3 regions of the Pseudomonas sp. 9Ag genome follow, and region 1 is predicted to be linked to each of the others. Evidence: riboswitches for the same ligand, from Rfam matches in the RefSeq annotation. Region 1 holds a riboswitch; each other region holds the start of a gene.
What was found. Region 1 has a riboswitch for cobalamin ahead of btuB (TonB-dependent vitamin B12 receptor). Riboswitches for the same ligand answer to the same signal wherever they lie in the genome.

Region 1 (6,825 bases):
GCATTGCCGCAGCCGCGCGGAAATCGGACGGCATGTAGAAGTGAATATAGGAAGCCGTCAGCCGACCCTGTCGGTACACCGCCTCAGCCGTTCGTTTGTAGTTCGGGCATTCGCCTCTCGCCAGTGGCTGCATTGGCGATTCGAGCGAGGAATGGTGAAAGGTGTGGCCGCGCAGGCGTCCTTCCGGCAGCTGCACCTCCTGCAGCGCCAGTGCGGTAAAGCGCATCTGCATCTGCGCTTCGCCAGGAATCAAGCCGAGCATGCTTTCCCGGATTCCGTCCTGGCCGGTCAGGCCGTCGAGCAGATAAAGCATGCCGCCACATTCGGCAAGCATTGGCTTGCCTGCATCGTGATGAGCGCGTATCGCCTCTGCCATCGCATGGTTGCGGCTCAAGGCTCGCAGATGCAGCTCCGGGTAGCCGCCAGGCAAGTAAAGGCTATCCACAGCAGGCAAACGGGAAAATCGCAGTGGTGAGAAGAACAGCAGCTCCGCGCCCAGCGCTTGCAACAGATCGAGATTTGCCTGATAGACAAAGGAAAAGGCGGCGTCACGTGCTACACCGATACGCACCCCGCTCAACAGTTTCGGCAGTGTCTCGGGTGCCGGTGGCGGAAAGCTGATCGCTGCTGGCAGGCTGCAATCCGCGCTCGCCGCCAGGGAGTCGGCAGCCGCGTCGAGTCGGGCGTCCAGATCGGCCAGTTCCTGCGCCTGTACGAGACCCAGATGACGGCTGGGCAGGCCAACGGATTCAGCGCGCGGCAGGGCGCCGAACCAGCCAAGATTCTCAGGCAGGCAGTCCCGAAGGATTTCACCGTGTCGGCTGCTACCGACCCGGTTGGCCAACACACCGGCAAACGGCAGATCCGGCTGATAACTGGCCAAACCGTGGGCGAGCGCTCCGAAGGTCTGTGCCATCGCCGAACCATCGACTACCGCCAGAACCGGTACTCCGAACTGGCGCGCCAGATCCGCTGCCGAGGGCGTGCCATCGAACAGTCCCATGACCCCTTCGATAAGAATCAGATCGGCATCGCGCGCCGCTTCCCAGAGCAGGCGGCGACTTTCGGCCTCGCCCACCATCCACAGGTCGAGCTGATAAACCGGGTGGCCGCTGGCGCGCGCCAGCACCATGGGATCCAGGAAATCCGGACCGCACTTGAATACACGCACCCGTTTACCTTGACGGGTGTGCAAGCGAGCCAGGCCAGCCGTTACCGTGGTTTTACCCTGGCCTGAGGCGGGTGCGGCTATCAGCAAGGCCGGGCAATGATGCGACGTGTTCATCGCCCGCCTCCGCCTCCAGCAGCACACACCCTTAGCTCAAGCGTCAAAATTCGATCCCCTTCTGCGCTTTCACACCCGCTTTGAAAGCATGCTTGACCAAGCTCATTTCAGTCACGGTGTCGGCGGCTTCAATCAACCCCGGCGGCGCGCCGCGGCCGGTGACCACCACATGCTGCAACAGCGGTCGCGACTCGATATCAGCCAGCACCGGATCAAGCTCCAGGTAACCGTATTTGAGCGCGATGTTCAGCTCATCCAGCACCACCAGGCCAATCTCCGGATCGGCCAACAGTTGAGCCGCGACGCTCCACGCCTCCTTTGCTTTGGCGATATCACGCTGGCGGTCCTGGGTTTCCCAGGTGAACCCTTCGCCCATCACGTGGTAGCGAACCTCGTCGGGGAAGCGTCGGAAGAAACTCTCCTCGCCGGTGCTGGCAGCGCCTTTGATGAACTGCACCACGCCAACCTTGATACCGTGGCCGAGGGCACGAGCCACCATGCCAAAGGCCGAGCTGCTCTTGCCCTTGCCATTGCCGGTGTGGACCAGCAGCAGACCGTACTCGTCCTGCGCTTCGGCAATCTTCTCGTCTACCACGGCTTTTTTACGCTGCATGCGCGCCTTGTGGCGGGCATCGCGCTCGCTGGATTCACTCATGCGCGAGCGCCTTCGCGCTGTGCAGTCCAGGCACGCAGCCCGACGAACAAGACCGCAGCGGTGCCGACATACAGCGCCAGATTGCCCAGGTAACGGGGGTAGTAGGTGCCGATGCGCTCAGCCAGCTGCGCCAGGCTCGGTTCCGGATAGCGGCCGGAGAAAAACAGGAAACCACCGCCGGAAAACAGGTAGCACACGAAGGCGCTGAGCACCACGACGCCCGCCAGCAACGCCAGGCTGCTCAGTTGGTCACGGTGCAACCGCGCATACATCCGTCCGCCGAACCACAGGGAGCCGTAGGCAGGCACAAGCATCCAGTAAGCCGGTGACATGCAATAACTGCTCACGCCCTGCCATTGGATGGCGGCGAAATCCAGCAGCGACGCCTCGACAAACAAAGCCGGAAACACCCAGCGCGGCGCCAGCAGCACACCCGCCAGAAAGAACACCGCCCATGAAGCGCTTGGCAAATTTACCGAGGCGAAGTGTTGGCCACGGGTCATAGCCATCAGCACCGCCAGCGCAATACCGACAGCCAGTTGGGCTCTTGGGGACAGTTTTATCATCGGTGTTCTCCTTTGGGACAACGCGCCAGCGGGCGCGATTAGAGTGCCTGGTAGCGGATCGTGAAATGGATCGCGCGGCCTGGCTGTTCATAGGTCTGGGCGGTTTCGTAATCGCGGTCGAACAGGTTGCTCAGCTTTGCCTGCAGTCGCCAGGCATCATCGAGACGGTACTCACCACGCAAGTCTACGAGGGCGTAGCCGGGCAAACGCTCGGCTTCGGTATTGCTGGATTTGTCGAAACGCTCACTCGCTGCGTACAGCGTTGTGCCGACAGCAAAGCGGCCAATGGCACGGTCCAGGTCCACATTCAGCGTCCGTTTGGCGCGCCGCGGCAGCAGATGCCCGTGATTGGCTTTGCTACGGTCCTGTGGGTCTAGGACGGTCACCGAGGTGACGACATCCCAGCCCAGCAGCTCGGTGCCGACCACGCCTTCTATCCCGCGAATGCGCGCCACATCGACGTTCTGCGGCTGCATTGGACTGCTGCCACTCCAGATGATCAGGTCCTCAATCTGATTTTCGAACGCGTTGAGGCCCCACTCGCCCCATTGCTGCTCACCCTTCAGGCCCAGCTCATAGCTCTGCGACTCCTCCGGCTGCAGGTCGGGGTTGCCGGCAGTGAAGCCGGTGTCCGGCGCGTAGAGATCGTTGAAGGTGGGCGCCTTGAATGCCGTGCCGTAGGACGCGCTCAGTATCAGGTTGTCACGCAGGTCATAGCTCCAGCCGAGATTGCCGGTGTCATGGTTGCCGAACTGCTCGTTGTCATCGCGACGCAGGCCGGCCAACACGCCGTGACGGCCGAAGCGGCCCTGGTACTGAAGATAGGCGCCTTTGTTGTCGCGCGTGTCGACCGCATAGTCGTCCGTCACGTCGATGCGGTCTTGCTGGTAGTCGAAACCAAGGGTTAGCAGCTGATCTTCAGCCACGCTGAAGTCATTCTGCCAATTGAAAGAATCGCGCTTGGTATCGAAACGCGAATAGAAACGACCGTCGCGGAAGTTGTCGGTGTTGTCTTCGCTATGCCCGGCCTGCAGGGTGACCAGCCATGGATCGATCGGCGTGAATCGTGCCCGGCCGCCTATGACTTGCTGGCTGCCGTCGCTGTAGGCAAAGCGGCCCGTAGCACCCGAAGTGGACCGAGAGTCGTAGTCGCTGTGAGTGTCGACGTGCAGCCAGCTGCCATCCAGCACCAGTCCACTGTCGAAGCGGTAGCCGCCGCGCAAGGCGCCCGACAGCTCACGATAACCGTCGGCATCAGCTTCATAGGCGCGAGGCGAAGTGGGCCGATAGGCTCGCGAATTGATGCCGTCGGTTGACGCGCTCGCCACGCCGAGATTGAACCAACCGGCACCCTGGCTACCGGATATGCCGGCGGTACCGTCAAAGCTGGAGCGACTGCCCGCGCCTGCGGAGAAATAGGGTTTGAACCCTTCGCCATCGCCGCGCCGCGTGAAGATCTGCATGACCCCACCCACCGCTTCCGAGCCGTACAGGCTGGAACGCGGACCGCGGACGAGTTCGATACGCTCGATCTGCTCGACCGGTATGTTCTCAAGCGACGCACCGCCCGATGTGGCCGATCCGATTTTCACCCCATCAACCAGAACAAGCAGATGCTGGCTGCTGGTACCGCGCACATAGACCGAAGAGGTCTTGCCGCGTCCGCCGTTGGAAGCGACGTTGACGCCAGCCAGGCCGCGCAGCAGTTCAGGAACGCTCTGCACCTGACTGCGCACAATCTGCTCGCGAGTAATAACGCTGGTGGAGGCAATCGGGCTGAGCACCTGCTCGGTCCGCGTGGCCGTGACCACCTGTTCGTTGAGATTCAGCGGCTGTACCGGCTGAGCATGGGAAAGCGAAGCATAGCCAAGCAGCACGAACGCTGCCGAGGTGTTGAGGGTCTTGCAGGTCAAGTTCAGGTCTCCGTCGTGCCCGCCGCACGACAACAGTCGATAAGGGCAGACGGAGAATGCGAAGGGAGCGCAGGTGCAAGCAGCCGCACCCCGATCAGCGCCCGCCGCACTGCCGTGGAATGCGACAGGCCGGTCTCCGGGCTTGCGAGCGGATGCCTTGCATCCTGGAACCGCAGCCTTCCCATGCCTGTGGCACAGTGGCTGTGAGCGGTGTCCTGTCTCGCCTACCGTTGCGGGGGCAGCGCCGGAATCTTCATCGAATGAACCGGCTTCCCTGTTTCACCCCTCTGGCGTTTCGCCAGGGGGCACCTGAAGCAGCGCGGAGGGTAGTCCAAGGCCCTGCGCAGCGCAACCGAAAGCGATCAGGACCCGAGCCAGAACAGGTTTCGGGAGCGCTGCTTGCGATTTACCGGAACGCCGGGCGCCGATTGGCTTCGAATGCAACAATGCCACCCGTCACAGACATCAGACGAGAAGACAGCCACCCATGACCAGCATCGTGCAGATCTCCGACACTCACTTCGGCACCGAACAGCCCGCCGTCGTGCAAGCCATGGAAGACCACGTGCGCGAGCACGGCGCGGACCTGCTGATCTTTTCCGGCGACATCACGCAGCGCGCCAGGGCTGGACAGTTCGCAGCTGCTCAGGCCTTCGTGCAGCGCCTGCATGGGCATGGCATCCCGAAGGCGCTAGTGATCCCGGGGAACCATGACATCCCGCTGTATAACGTCTTTGCGCGTTTGTTCATGCCCTACCGCAACTACCGTCGCCACTTTGGTGACGATCTGGAGCCGACCTTCGAAAACGACGAGATGCTGGTCATCGGCCTCAACACCACCCACCCCAGGCGCCACAAGGATGGACTGGTGACCGACAAGCAGGTGCATGCGGTTGCCCGGCGCCTCAAGCAGAGCGACCCGAACAAGATCCGTATCGTGGTGGCGCACCAGCCCTTCGGCGCGATGGTGCTGAGCGATCTGAGCAACCTTCAGCACAACGCAGATAATGCGCTGCACCGTTGGGCCGATGAAGGGTTGGATCTGGTAATGGGCGGGCACATCCACCTGCCCTATGTATTGCCCTTGTCCAAGCAGTACACCGCGCTGTCTCGCGAGATCTGGATGGTCCAGGCAGGCACCACCCTCTCATCACGCGTACGCGGCACCTCTCCAAACTCGTTCAATCGGTTGAAGCTGCACCCGGGCGCTGACAAGAAGGTCTGTGTCGAGCGCTGGGATTTGCTCGATGATCAGTTCGTGCTCGGATCGCACTTCAACCTGCATTGGTAAACGCAGCAGCTCACCCACCGGTTCTGAGCTGCCGCGTCCCGAGCGCGGTTCAGCCCACCGCGCCTGCCACAGCAAGCCCGGTCAGATACACGCCAGCGAAGCCGAGATTGAATGCAACGAACAGGTACAGGCTGTATTTGAGGTAGCTACCGAAGGTCAGCCCCGGCACCTTGCTCATGGCCACGATGCCGGCTGCGGAACCGATGACCAGCAGCGAACCACCGACGCCCACTGCATAGGTCAGCACCATCCACTCGGCGATGCCCATTTTAAGTCCGGACTTCAGCAGTGCTGCGGTCAGCGGTACGTTGTCGATCGCGGCCGACAGGATGCCCATCAGGTAGTTGGCGACCACGGCGGGCACCTGGTCATAGATACGCACCAGGCCGTCGAGCACATGGATTTCCTTGAGCATGCCGACCAGCAGCAGGATGCCGAGGAAGAACAGTAAGGTCTCGAACTCAACCTGACGGACGTATTCCAGAATCGGATCGGTTTCGATGTCGTCGCTGAAGAAGCGCGCCACCAGAAACATGATCGACAACCCGGTCAGGAAGGTCAGCACGGGCGGAATCTGGAAGAAGAAGTTGCCAGCGATGGTGCACAGGATTGTGCCGAGAAAGATCAGTGCGATGGCAATGTCGACCCGGCGTACATCGGTGCGATGGCTCTCCACCACGACCTGCCCGCTCATGCCCAGCGAGAGCATCGCCGCTAGCAGCATGACCGCCAGAAAAGCCGGGAGCGCCAGCAGCAACAGCTGCAGGATCTGTACCTTGCCGGCTAGGAAGATCATCAGGGTCGTGACGTCACCGGTGATCAGCGCCACGCCGCCGGAGTTCACTGCAAACACCACCAACGCCGCGTATTTGATGGTCTTCTCAGCGCTGAGCTTGAGCGACATGATCAACGTGATGGAGACCAGCGTCGCGGTAATGTTGTCCGCCAGCGAGGAGAACACAAAGCAGAACGTCGCCGTCAGGAACAGCAGCTGCCGCTCGCTGATCCGCTTTGGCAAAACCAGGTAGATCAGGTTCTCAATCAGGCCTTTCTTGTTCAGGTAGGCGACAAAGGTCATCGCCGCCACCAGAAAGATCCATAGCCCGGCGATCTCC
Region 2 (6,825 bases), 1.7 Mb from region 1:
GCCGTGCCGACGCGTCGACGCTGTCAGCGCTGCAGCAATATGCGCAAGCCGTGGGCCTGGCCTTCCAGGTACAGGACGACATCCTCGACGTGGAAAGCGACACCGCGACGCTGGGCAAGCACCAGGGTGCCGACATCGCGCGTGACAAACCGACCTACCCGGCGCTGCTGGGCATGGACAGCGCCAAGGCTTATGCGCTTGAGTTGCGCGACTTGGCGCTCGCCGCACTCGCCCCGTTCGGAACTAGAGCCGAGCCGCTGCGCCAGCTGGCCTGCTTTATCGTCGAACGCCGCAGCTGAAAGCCAAATCGCAAGTGCTCGCCGCTGTGGCTGTTCGCCCCAGCGGTGACCGTTGATGCTTGAGGCGTTCTTATCGTTGTAACCATCGGGTAAACTGCGGCTCTTTTTTCAGCCAAAATGATTCGCCCGATGCCCAAGACGTTTCATGAGATTCCTCGGGTCCGCCCTGCGACGCCCGTTCTAGATCGCGCGGCTACGCCCGAGCAGCTGCGCCGCCTAGGCGAAGCGGAACTCGAAGAACTCGCCAACGAACTGCGTCAGGACCTCCTCTACAGCGTGGGCCGGACCGGCGGGCACTTCGGTGCTGGCCTTGGCGTGATCGAGCTGACCATTGCCCTGCATTATGTCTACGACACGCCGAAAGACCGCCTGGTCTGGGATGTCGGTCATCAGGCCTATCCGCACAAAATCCTCACCGGGCGCCGCGAGCGCATGGAAAGTCTGCGTCAGAAGGATGGCCTCGCTGCCTTTCCGCGCCGCAGCGAGAGCGAGTACGACACCTTTGGCGTCGGCCACTCCAGCACCTCCATCAGTGCCGCCCTGGGCATGGCCATCGCCGCCCGAATGCAAGGCAAGAAACGCAAGTCGATTGCGGTCATTGGCGACGGTGCGCTTACCGCCGGGATGGCCTTCGAAGCGCTGAACCACGCACCGGAAGTCGGTGCAGACATGCTCGTGGTGCTCAACGACAACGACATGTCGATCTCGCGCAACGTTGGCGGCCTATCCAACTATTTGGCGAAGATTCTCTCCAGTCGTACCTATTCGAGCATGCGCGAAGGCAGCAAAAAGGTCCTCTCGCGCCTGCCCGGCGCCTGGGAAATTGCGCGTCGCACCGAGGAATACGCCAAGGGCATGCTGGTCCCCGGCACACTGTTCGAAGAGCTCGGCTGGAACTACATCGGCCCCATCGACGGCCATGACCTGCCGACCCTGATCGGCACCCTGCGTAACATGCGAGATCTCTCCGGCCCGCAGTTTCTGCACGTGGTGACAAAAAAGGGCAAAGGCTTCGCCCCGGCCGAAGTCGACCCGATCACTTGGCACGCGATCAGCAAGCTCGAACCCATCGGCGCGCCGGTCAAGCCTAAGAAACCCAGCGGTCCCAAATATTCCAATGTGTTCGGCCAGTGGCTGTGCGATATGGCTGCGGCAGACCCGCGCCTGATGGGTATCACCCCGGCGATGAAAGAAGGCTCCGACCTGGTCGATTTCAGCGAGCGCTACCCTGACCGCTACTTCGATGTCGCGATTGCCGAACAGCATGCGGTTACCCTCGCTGCCGGCATGGCCTGTGAAGGCGCCAAGCCCGTGGTGGCGATCTATTCGACCTTCCTGCAGCGTGCCTACGACCAGCTGATTCATGACGTCGCGGTGCAAAACCTCGACGTACTCTTCGCCATCGACCGCGCTGGTTTGGTTGGCGAGGACGGTCCGACCCACGCGGGCAGCTTCGACCTGACCTATCTGCGTTGCATCCCCGGCATGCTGGTGATGACCCCAAGCGATGAGAACGAGATGCGCCGGATGCTCACCACCGGCTATCATTTCGAAGGTCCCGCCGCCGTGCGATATCCGCGTGGTACCGGCCCGAACGCAAGCCTGGAACCGGGCCTCGAACCGCTGGAAATCGGCAAGGCAGTGGTGCGGCGCGAAGGTAAGCAGGTCGCTTTGCTGGTGTTCGGTGTGCAACTGCCGGAAGCCATGCAGGTTGCCGAAGCCCTGGACGCAACCGTCGTCGACATGCGTTTCGTCAAACCCCTGGACGAGGCGATGGTTCGCCAGATGGCCGACAGCCACGACCTACTGGTGACCATCGAGGAGAACAGCATCATGGGCGGTGCTGGCAGCGCGGTCGGCGAGTTCCTCGCTTCGCAGAACCTGAGCACACCGATCCTTCATCTTGGCCTGCCCGACTACTATGTCGAACATGCCAAACCCACCGAGATGATCAAGGAGTGCGGACTGGACGCCGCCGGAATTGAAGCTGCGGTTCAGGCGCGCCTGGCGGACTTGCGCACCCAGCCGTAGGGTCCAGCGCCACCGCAGGTAGCAGCGAGACGGCTAGCCACACCGCGAAAGTTGCGTCACCTCGATCCGCCCCATGCTCGGCGGATCGAGGACAGCATGATTCGCGCTGGGCTTCTACAGCCGGCTTGGCAGGTCGACCTAGCGCACCATGCGCCACATCAAGATCCAATTGACCAATTCTGACCGTCGAAACGCTTGCGTTGAGGCGCACCATTCATTCGCTTGTCTTTCCCCAGCCCAGGCCGTAAGGTTCGCGCGATTTCCAATCCGCCCAGGTGTGCGCGACCTCCAGGTCCGCATTAAACGGGAAGCCGGTGCGCTCGAAGAGCAAGGCCGGCGCTGCCCCCGCAACGGTAATCGACCGTGATCAGAGGATCACCGCCCGCTCAACCGCCACTGTGCACGTCACGGGAAGGCGAGCAAGGTGCGTGTCGAAAGCCCGGAGACCGGCCTGACGGATTCGACTGGTGTTGCGGAGGGCAGCACCGTCAAGCGCGGCTGCCCGTCATTCCGCCCTTGTTCCTGCCCTTCTCAAAAGCGTTGAACTTTTGAGGATCGAACCTGATGAAACTGTCTCCTATTGCCTTGGCCGTGGCGCTGCTGCCGAGCATTGCTGCCGCCCTGGAGCCTTACCAAGCTCCTCCAATGGTCATCACCCGAGCGACTGCCCTGGAAAAGCCTGCTCCGGCCAGCACTCGAGTGATCGACAGGAACGAAATCGAGCGGAGTGCAGCCAGTAGCCTGATAGAGGTGCTGAACGGGAAAGCTGGTATCCAGATCCGTGACACGCTCGGTGACGGCAACCATGCCTCCATCAGCCTGCGTGGTTTCGGGGACAACGCGGTGAACAACGTGCTGGTTCTGGTCGACGGCCGGAGGCTGAACAATCCAAGTCTCAGCGGCCCGGACCTGAATAGCGTACCGCTTGCAAACATCGAGCGGATCGAGATCTTGCGCGGCGCCGGAACAGTCCTATACGGCGACCAGGCTGTCGGTGGGGTGGTCAACATCGTTACGCGACGCCCGTCCGGCAACGAAGCCTATATCGAAACCACCCAAGGCAGTCATGATCTGGAGGCATACCGAGGCCATGTTTCTCAGTCATTCGGAGGTGGTCTTTCGGCGTATATCAGCGGCGAGACCCGGAATACGGACAACTATCGCGACCACAACGACGCCAGCTACCGCGACCTGTTCGGACGCCTCCGCTATGACCATGACAGCGGCTGGCTTCTGTACGAATACCAGAACATCGACGATGAGCTGCTCTACCCGCGCAGCCTCACCATCGCGCAACGCCGCGCCGACCGCAGAGCAAGCACCTCGAACGAATGGAACAACAGCAAGACGGACGTGCATCGCTTTGCGGGCGAACAGGCATTAGGTCGCCATTGGACCGCGAACCTGGACTACAGCATCAGAGACAGCGATGGGGCGGGCCTGATTTCAGGTAGTCCGTTCACAGAAGGGACCCGCGTCGAAACCATCAGCCCTCGCCTCACCGCCAATTGGGACAGTACGTCAGGCCGCGGCGAGTGGCTGTTGGGCTTCGATTACCTGAAGGCCGATTACCAGGCAACGTATGCGTTCTACCCGACGCTAAGCAGCGACGCCGAGCAAACGCAGCGAGACTGGTACACGCAAGTCAACCAACCGCTAACCGATCGCCTGACTCTAAGCCTCGGCTATCGCATCAGTGAAGTGAATAACAGACACAACGGCCGTACGCGCAGCGACAGCGAAGACAGCTCGAGCGTAGCGCTGAGCTGGCAGGTGAATGACCAGACTCACGCATTCATTAAACGCGAGGAAGTTCTGCGCTGGGCCAACGTCAACGAAAACGCGCTCGTCGAGCCTGGCATCGAATTTCTCAAACCACAGACGGGCGAGTCATGGGAAGCGGGAATCGCCTGGCAAGACGCCACCCAACTCTACCAGGCCAGCCTCTACCGGCTCGATCTCGACGATGAGTTGCTCTACGCGCCTTATGCCTTTGGTGGCTGGGGCGCTAATGTAAACTTGGACCAGACTCGGCGCGAAGGCCTGCTGCTCGAGGCTGAGCGTAAACTGACCGATCGACTTCGCGTCGGAGGCCAATACAGTTTTACCGATACGGAGCTGCGTGCAGGTGCCAACAAGGGCAATGAAATCCCCTGGGTATCACGCCACAGTGCCGCCATGCATCTGGACTACCAGATCATTGCTAATCTTCACGGATATCTTGAGGCCATCTATACAGGCCCGCGTTACTTAGCCAGCGATGATGGCCTGGCGCTACCAAAGGAGGGTGGTTATACGTTGTTCAATGCCGCTATCCGGTACGAATACCGAAACCTCAACGCCAAACTTCGCATCAACAACCTGACTGGAAAGCGCTACGACAGCTACGCCATTTACAACAGCTGGCAAGCAGGCAACAAGGCTTTGTACCCAGCGCCAGAAGAAGATATTCAGCTAAGTGTGGGCTATCGCTTTTGAACCCAGGGGATAAGGCCGGCTGTCCAGTTCGCAGTGGAGTGCGGGCGTCTTGCGCCCGGTCAGTAAACCGCCTGCCCCATCACCTCGCAGAGCTTCTCGATCGCCCCAAGCATCTGGAAGCTCGGTCGCTCCAGCCCCTTATCGGGCACTTCCCAGAGCTGCCCTTTACGCACCGCTTTCAGCTGGGGCCAGGCGTTCCATTCGGACAGCTGAGCACCGCTGCCAGCCAGGATTACGTCAGGGTTACGGGACAGCACGGACTCCACGCTGACCTGCGGCGCGGGGAGTTGCAGATCGGCGAAGACATTGCGACCACCGCAGATTTCGATGGCTTCACCAATGATCTGAGGACCTCCGAGCGTGTAAAGCGGGCGATTCCATATCTGGTAGAACACGTCCAGCGGGGGCTCACGGCGATAGCGCTGACGCAGCTGATCCAAACCCTGATTGAACTGGCGCTGGAGTGCTTGTCCCTGTTCGCTTCGCCCCACGCGTTGACCGATCACGGCAAACTGGTTGGCGAGTTGCGCTAAAGAGGTCGGCTGAGCGACAAGTACCGGAATGCCAAATTGAGTGAGCTGGTCGCGCTGCGCACGGCTGATACTGTCTGGCCAGAGCAGCACCAGAGTTGGCTGCAGCTCGAGCAGGCTCTCCATTTCGAGCTGTCCCACACGCCCGACCGAGGGCACCCCCTCCAGCGCCACCGGCCGTTCGCCACCGTCGAGAACGCCGACCAGAAGATCGCTGGCGTCCAGCTCCAGCATGATCTCGCTGAGCGAGGGCGCCAGGCTGATTACGCGCTCGACGGCCGACAATTGCGGCGACGCCAGCAGCGCAAGGCACAGCAGAAAGGTACGCATCACTGAAGCTGACGTGGGACGCGATAGAGAACAAGCAGCATCAGGCTGCCGCACACCAGCAGCAGCTGTGCCACTGGTTCGACCCCGAGCGGTGCGCCAAATGCAGCGACCCAGGCCGGCAGCCCGGCAATTCGTAGGGCGCGTAGACGAACATTTCGCAACGCGGACCACGCTGAGGGCTCTGCCTCGCTGTCGAACGCTCGCTCGGTTTTGATCAGCGCATGCTTGTACGTGGTGAAGCGCGGCAAGCTGAGAAACAACAGGCCCAGGCCGATAAAGAACAACGGGAACGCAAGGAAATCTTGGTGGCTACCAGTCAGCTCGGGAAGCTGGTTGGCAGCAAGCACCGGCACTACTACCAGCAGCAGTTGCAGCCAGCCATCAAGTGACAGCTGGCGACGGGCGGCAGCACGATTCACGACTGCTCGGCTTCGCCCTGATGGATCTCGCCGAGCATGTGACCGAGCTTGCCGGCCTTGGTAGCGAGGTATTTTTCGTTATGCGGGTTGTGAGCGATTTCAAGCGGCATGCGCTGGGCGACACGAATGCCGAACCCTTGCAAAGCCTTTACCTTGCGTGGGTTGTTGGTCATCAGCTTGATTTCGGCAATGCCCAAATGCTCGAGCATTGGCAGGCAGATAGCGTAGTCACGCATGTCCGGGGCAAAGCCCAGGCGCTCGTTGGCCTCGACAGTATCGGCGCCGGCATCCTGCAGCTCGTAGGCGCGGATCTTGTTCAGCAAGCCGATGCCGCGGCCTTCCTGACGCAGATACAACAACGCCCCACGACCCTCGTCGGAGATCGCACGCAGCGCAGCTTCTAGTTGAAACCCGCAATCGCAACGCAGGCTGAACAGGGCATCACCGGTGAGGCACTCGGAATGCAGGCGACCCAAAACGGGCTTGCCGTCGGCCACATTGCCCAGAGTCAGTACGACATGTTCCTTGCCAGTGTCCTGATCGAGAAAACCATGCATGGTGAACACACCGAACGGCGTCGGCAGTTGGGAAGCGGCGACGAACACGACTGACACCGGAGAAACTCCAGAAGGCGGAAAAGCGGATATTGTAACAGCAGTGCTGCGGCAAGCTGTATCGGAAGATACCGCAGACCTCGGTGGATATAGGCAAGGCTCTATCACGAGGGGCCTCGCCTAT
Region 3 (6,825 bases), 200 kb from region 1:
AACTGGTCACGAAGCACATCCCCAATGGCACGTACTTCCCCTTTGTAACCGTAGCGATCACGAAGCAGGCGTGCGCTGGAGTAATGGCGGCCGTCGGTGAACGCCGGGAAGTTGAGCGCGATGACCTGAAAGTTATCCAGCTCTTCGGCGATCTCTTCTACGGCCTCGTCGGAGTCGAGCCAGATGCCAAGACCGCCATCACGAGCTTTCAGGGCATGAGCATGATCGAGCCATAGCTGGAAGGGTACGATCAGATCGTCGCAGTTGGACAGGCCGTCAAGGGTCACGTCTTTAGGCAGCAGGTGCCAGGTCTCATCAATGACCTGACCGTCCTTAATGATTCGCTGCATAGACACGCTCCTTGAAGGGGTCGATACCGATTCGGCGGAAAGTATCGAGAAACTGTTCATCTTCTGTACGGTGCTCCACATAGACGCCGATGACCTTCTCGATCACATCTGGCATGACATCCTGGGCAAACGAAGGGCCGAGTATCTGGCCGAGGCTCGCGTTACGGCCGGAACTGCCGCCGAGTGAGACCTGATAGAACTCGGCGCCTTTCTTGTCCACGCCCAGGATGCCGATGTGGCCTACATGGTGGTGACCACAGGCATTCATGCAGCCCGAAATATTCAGGTCGACATCCCCGATATCGAACAGGTAATCCATGTCATCGAAGCGGCGCTGGATCGCTTCGGCAATCGGGATCGATTTGGCATTGGCCAGGGAGCAAAAATCGCCGCCCGGGCAGCAAATGATGTCTGTCAGCAAGCCGATGTTCGGCGTGGCGACACCCAGTTCCCGCAGCTCATGCCACAATTCGAACAGACGTGACTGCTCGACATCGGCCAGGATCATGTTCTGTTCGTGTGAATTGCGTACTTCGCCAAAGCTGTATCGGTCCGCCAGATCGGCAATGGTGTCGAGCTGCTTGTCCGTCACATCACCCGGGGCTACGCCAGTGCTTTTCAGGGACAGCGTCACGGCTGCATAGCCGGGCTTTTTGTGAGCAACGACATTCCGTTCCCGCCAGCGAGCGAAGCCTGGATGCTCCGCGTCAAGCTGCGCGAGTGCAGCGCTCTGGTCATCCAGAGGCTTGTAAGCGGGATCGACGAAGAACTTGCTGACCCGGTCGACTTCGGCCTCGGTCAATGTATTTGCGCCGTCTTTCAAATAGGACCATTCAGCCTCGACACGTTCGGCGAACACTTGCGGGGTAAGCGCTTTGACAAGGATCTTAATCCGCGCCTTGAACTTGTTGTCACGACGGCCATAGCGGTTATATACGCGCAGGATCGCATCGAGATAGGTCAGCAGGTGCTGCCATGGCAGGAACTCATTGATGAAGCTTCCTATGATCGGCGTACGGCCAAGGCCGCCGCCGACAGACACGCGGAAGCCCAGCTCGCCGGCGTCGTTGTTTACCGCTTCGAGACCAATGTCGTGCACTTCGATAGCAGCACGGTCGTTCACGGCGCCGTTGACGGCGATCTTGAACTTGCGCGGCAGGAATGCGAATTCCGGGTGGAAGGTCGACCACTGACGAATGATTTCGCACCAGGGCCGTGGGTCGATGAGCTCGTCCTTGGCAACGCCAGCGAACTGGTCGGTGGTGGTGTTACGAATGCAGTTGCCGCTGGTCTGGATGGCATGCATCTGAACAGTTGCGAGTTCGCCAAGGATATCGGGTACGTCTTCCAGTTCCGGCCAGTTGAGCTGAACGTTGGTCCGGGTGCTGATATGGGCATAACCCTTGTCGTACTTGCGAGTGATGTCGGCCAGCTTGCGGATCTGAGTAGACGACAACAGCCCATAGGGCACAGCAATACGCAGCATCGGCGCATAGCGCTGGATGTACAGACCGTTTTGCAGGCGAAGAGGCAACAGTTCTGCGTCAGTTAGTTCACCGGCGAGATAGCGGCGAATCTGGTCACGGAACTGACGCACGCGATCCTCGATGATGTGTTGGTCATACTGGTCGTATACGTACATAAATGTCCTGTTTTTTCAGGCTGTCTACAGCTTCTGCGCGCACGGCCGCGCACCCGTTGATGGGAGGCCGGCACGATACCAGCTAGCGTTTATGCGCAAAAGTGATGTTTGGGAATATGTTTAGAACGAAACGCTGCTTTTCAGGCATTTCAATCGCTGGCCTTGAGCGCTCCGTATGCATGGTCTTAACTGCAATCAATGCGATCCTCCACAACAAGGTATACCGCTGTGTCAGAGCATTTTAAACGCCATGATAATGACAGCCGCGCAGATGCCGCCGCGATCTTCTTTCTGATCCTGCTAGCGGTAGCAACAGCAGTGTTCTGGGTAAGTCACCAGTAGACGAGGCGGCTCCGGCTAACCGTGTCAGACGCCGACCAGATAGAGCACCAGTTTGACGACGCCGAGTATCACCAGAACGAACGCTACGGTGAAGCCGATGCCCAGAAGAATGAAATGGCTGGGTTTACCGTGGCTGAAGTCTCGTTCTCGATTTTTCCCGCTTTGCACGCCCAAAGCGCCGGCTAGCATGCTTTGAAGCATCTGCCGCAGCGTGAGCGATTTGGGTTGCCGGTCTTCACTCATATCTGTCTCCGCAAGGCTCGCTGCCTGAAGTCTAGTCAGCAATCCAGCTTCTGCAGACATCGATCCTATTACCAACTGAGCCGTTGCGTCGTCAGGCTTGTGTTTGCTTGATCTTGCCCGGACCGGCGCGTAAGGTGCGCGGCTTGGCCGCCCAGCGGTTGAACACATGAAGTGCGTGGTGCCCGGATCATGGTCCGGGTTAAATGGGAAATCAGTGCAAGCTGATGCTGCCCCCGCAACGGTAGAGTCGATTCGACTGAGCCCGATACCAGCCCGTACTTCCCAGGAACTGTCGCGGTGGGCGACGTCCTCAGAGCATGCCGTCTGCCTTTCTGGCAATAGCAGCTCTGTTGCCCACTGCATCCGGATGGAGTGGGCATGTCTTTCGCGTTTCGCTGCGTGTTTCTAGCGCTTCTGCTGCTGGCTCCAACGGTGCCGGCCAGTGCCAATCAGGTCAATGCGATCATTTCGCAGTACAGCGCTGCCGAGTTCGCTTCGGCGGCTGCCACCTTCAAGCAACGATACCCCGACCGTACCGTCAGTGCGCGCACCCCCGAACAGCTGGCTGAGCTGGACGATGCCGAGGTCGGCCAATGGCTTGCCAGCGGAACGCGTTTGCTCGTGGTCGGCGTATTCGGGCCTGAAGCGGAGCGTCTGCGCCCGCTGATCGACCAACACAGCACTGGCGAACGCTTCATCATGCACAGTGACCAGGCGCTGGTGGCGCTAAGTCGTAGCGCCGGAAACATGCTCTTTGCCAACCGGGACCAGGCGGTACGCCTCGGTGCTGAGAAACCCGGCGGCGATCTGGGTGACTGGGTGCAGGCGCTAGCGGCGGCCAATCCGATCCAGGCGCATTGGATAGAAGCGCGCAGCTATTGGCTGGCCGGTGGCAGCGAAAACATTGCGCGTTTGCTGGCCTGGTTGACGGCTCGTGACACTTCGCGCGGCAGCGCCGAGCCTGCACAGGCGAGGTCGGCGTTGCGCTTCTATCAGGACGGAGTGGTAAAGGAGCCGTCGGAACTGGCGTGGCGCGGTGAGCGAATGGTCGCGGTGATCGACCATGGGCGCGCTGACCGACGCGGAGATTCCGACCTCAACGATGCGCTGTGTCAGACCCTGCAACAACGCGACATCGCGTGCGTCAGCCTGTTTGGCAGCTGGGGCGACGGCACGCTACAGGCGCTGCGCTGGCTCAACAGCGCAGAACATCCACCGCTGGCGGCGGTCGTCGTGCTGCAGGATTTTGTCCTTGGTGGCGGCGAGGGTCGTGAAGACGCAACGGAGCTGCTGAGTCAACTCAATGTGCCCGTGCTCAAGGCCCTGCGTCTGGATGACCGAGACGAGAACGCGTGGCTGCTGTCCAGTGATGGCCTCGCTCGCGACAAGGTGCATTACCAGCTTGCGATGCCGGAATTGCAGGGCACCAGTCAGCCGATGGTGCTGGCGGCGTGGGAATCGTCCCAGATCGACCCGAACTCAGGGATTCGCTTTGGCTTCAGCCAGCCGATGCCATCCCGTGTCGAGGCGATGGCGGCGCGCCTGGCCCGCTGGCACCAATTGCAAACCAAGCCCAATGCGGACAAGCGGCTGGCGCTCATCTACTACAACCACCCACCGGGGCGGCACAACATCGGCGCAGACAACCTGGATGTACCGCAATCGCTGTTTGCCATTCTTCAGCGCTTGAAAGCCGAAGGCTACAACACCGGCACCTTGCCGGACTCGCCGGAGCACTTGCTGGAACAGCTGCAGGAGCAGGGCGTCAATCTGCCTGAACAGGGCGACGCGCTGGCTGCGATGGCGAAAAAGGCCGTTACCGTCAACACCCATAGCTACCGCCGCTGGTTCCGTACGCTGCCATCGGCAGTGCAGGCTGAAATGGTGCAGGGCCCGTTGGGATACTGGAACGCACAGATGCGCCGTGCGCTGCACGCTTCCCATCTAGACAGCGCCCGGCTGACGCTGAAGACAGGTTCCAGCGAGTTGCACCATGTGCTCGACGGTGTTGTGCATCCGGCACGCGAGCGCGCGCTGGATCTACTGGCTCAACTCGAAGCGTTCTATGAACAGGCACTCAGTCAGCCTGGGCTGGCTGATTGGGAGCAGGCCGAAAGCCTGATCCAGGCGCTGGCTGATACCGGTATCGAGGGGTTGCGTGGTTGGGGGGAGGCGCCGGGTCAGGTCATGGTGCATGCCGACCAGATGGTCCTGCCGGGGGTGCAGTTCGGCAATATTTTCATCGGGCCGCAGCCACCCCGCGGCTGGGAGGTCGATGAGGAGCTGCTGCATGCCAATCTGGTATTTCCACCGCCCCACCAATATCTGGCCTTGTATCACTGGCTGCATGACGAGTTCAGAGCGGATGCGCTGATCCACCTCGGTCGTCATTCCACCTATGAATTCTTGCCACGACGTCGAGCAGGGCTCAGCGCTGAGGACTATCCGACGCAGATCGTTGGCGACCTGCCGAGCATCTATCCCTACATTGTCGATGGGGTTGGCGAAGGGATTCAGGCCAAACGCCGCGGCCTTGCCGTCATGATCGATCACCTCACGCCGCCGCTGGTGGCTACCCCGCTATACGACGATCTTCTCAAGCTGCGCCAGTTGATCGAGAGCTTCGAGACGGGTACTGGCAGCAGCGAAGGCCCGGCGCGCCGAGCTACCATTGCCGAAATCAAGCGACTGGTCACCCGTTCCGGTCTGGAGCCAGAATTGCGCGCGTCCATGGCCGAGCCGCTGGCCGCCCGCGGAATCGATTTCGAACAGGTGGACGATGACCTGTTGGTGCATGAGGTCGGGCATTACCTGACGAATATCCAGGAGCGCTTCATGCCGCTGGGCCTGCATGTGTTCGGCAAGCCCTGGGCGTCGGAAGCCGTGGATACTTTGTTTGCATCCATGAACACTGATCAGGCGCGTTACCGACAGGCGCTGGTTGATTCGCCGGCTGCAGAAATGCAGGCGCTGATTAACGCCCTCAATGGAGGATTCGTCGCGCCAGGAAAGGGCAATGACCCGATCCGTACGCCGGAAGCGCTGCCGACTGGACGAAACTTTCACGCGCTCGACAGCAGCCTGATCCCCAGTCGCATTGGTTGGAACATTGGCCACGAGTTGGCCGAGCGCGCGCAAGAGCGTCCGATGGAGCAAGGCGGACGCGAAGCAGTCATTTTATGGGCGTCCGACACCGTGCGGGACGAAGGCGCCATGATTGCCTTCGGCCTGGCGTTGCTCGGAGTCGAACCTGTATGGAACAGCCGGGGCATCGTCGAAGGCATCAGGAGGATGCCGGCAGCGGCCGGCGAGCGGCGCGACCTGATGTTTACCACTTCCGGGCTGTTCCGCGACCTCTACGCCGACCAGCTTGCGCTGCTTGAGCGCGGTGTACTGCTTGCGCTGGATGGCGCCAGCGAAACTATCCGGCGCGACTATCCCGCTTTGCGCACCGCACTGGATGCGGCTTTGCAGCCCCTCGGGCCACTCGCCAACGCGGGCAATGAAAGCCTGCAGCTAAACCTGGTGGCGGCTAATTGGGTCAGGGATGCCGCTCGGCGGCTCGACGCCGGTGCGGACGCCGAACAGGCAGGCAGCCTTGCTGCGCTGCGGCTGTTCGGTGTTGCACCGGGCGCTTATGGCGCCGGTGTCAATACGCTTGTCGAGCGCTCCGGTAGCTGGCAGGAACGCGGTCAGCTTGCGCGTAGTTACGTCAATCGCATGGGCCATGCTTATGGTTTGAAGCATCAGGGCGAGCCCGTTCAGGCAGTGTTCGAGGAAAGCCTTAAACACGTCACCCGCACCTACCTCGGGCGGTCCAGCAACCTGTATGGACTGATGGACAACAATGATGCGTTTGATTACCTCGGCGGGCTGAGCATGGCCGTCGAGCACCTGAGTGGAAAAGCGCCAGAGAATTTCGTCAGCTGGCACAACGATCCGCGCAAGGTGCGCCTCGAGCCGTTGCAGGAGGCACTGCTGGCCGAACTGCGCGGTAGATTCCTGAATCCCGCCTGGATCAAAGCGTTGATGCAACATGACTACGCTGGCGCACGGACCATGGGCAGTGAGTTTCTGGAATATCTGTGGGGCTGGCAGGTCACCAATCCCGACATCATCACGGACAGTGCCTGGGAGGAGGTCAAGGCGGTTTATCTCGATGACAAGCACGCGCTGGGTATCGATGAATTTCTCGAGCAGGGCGCCAACGTACACGTCAAAAGCAACATGCTCGCGATTATGCTGGTA

Region 2: it holds a riboswitch for cobalamin, as region 1 does, so the genes downstream of both, ALTERO38_RS02155 (TonB-dependent receptor) here and btuB (TonB-dependent vitamin B12 receptor) in region 1, are expected to answer to the same signal.
Region 3: it holds a riboswitch for cobalamin, as region 1 does, so the genes downstream of both, ALTERO38_RS10545 (cobaltochelatase subunit CobN) here and btuB (TonB-dependent vitamin B12 receptor) in region 1, are expected to answer to the same signal.

What each region holds. Positions count from the first base shown of each region.
Region 1 is NZ_LR733836.1:2,162,311-2,169,135, forward strand. It holds gene ALTERO38_RS09515 (cobyrinate a,c-diamide synthase) at 1-1,285, opposite strand, end outside; gene cobO (cob(I)yrinic acid a,c-diamide adenosyltransferase) at 1,329-1,940, opposite strand; gene ALTERO38_RS09525 (hypothetical protein) at 1,937-2,506, opposite strand; gene btuB (TonB-dependent vitamin B12 receptor) at 2,545-4,419, opposite strand; cobalamin riboswitch at 4,529-4,747, opposite strand; gene ALTERO38_RS09535 (metallophosphoesterase) at 4,907-5,710, shown strand; gene nhaD (sodium:proton antiporter NhaD) at 5,760-6,825, opposite strand, start outside.
Region 2 is NZ_LR733836.1:479,540-486,364, reverse strand. It holds gene ALTERO38_RS02165 (polyprenyl synthetase family protein) at 1-299, shown strand, start outside; gene dxs (1-deoxy-D-xylulose-5-phosphate synthase) at 429-2,330, shown strand; cobalamin riboswitch at 2,587-2,800, shown strand; gene ALTERO38_RS02155 (TonB-dependent receptor) at 2,895-4,808, shown strand; gene ALTERO38_RS02150 (cobalamin-binding protein) at 4,868-5,668, opposite strand; gene ALTERO38_RS02145 (hypothetical protein) at 5,668-6,087, opposite strand; gene ribA (GTP cyclohydrolase II) at 6,084-6,701, opposite strand; gene ALTERO38_RS02135 (TIGR02281 family clan AA aspartic protease) at 6,822-6,825, opposite strand, start outside.
Region 3 is NZ_LR733836.1:2,362,345-2,369,169, reverse strand. It holds gene ALTERO38_RS10560 (DUF934 domain-containing protein) at 1-350, opposite strand, end outside; gene ALTERO38_RS10555 (nitrite/sulfite reductase) at 334-1,992, opposite strand; gene ALTERO38_RS10550 (DUF2970 domain-containing protein) at 2,359-2,577, opposite strand; cobalamin riboswitch at 2,737-2,869, shown strand; gene ALTERO38_RS10545 (cobaltochelatase subunit CobN) at 2,956-6,825, shown strand, end outside.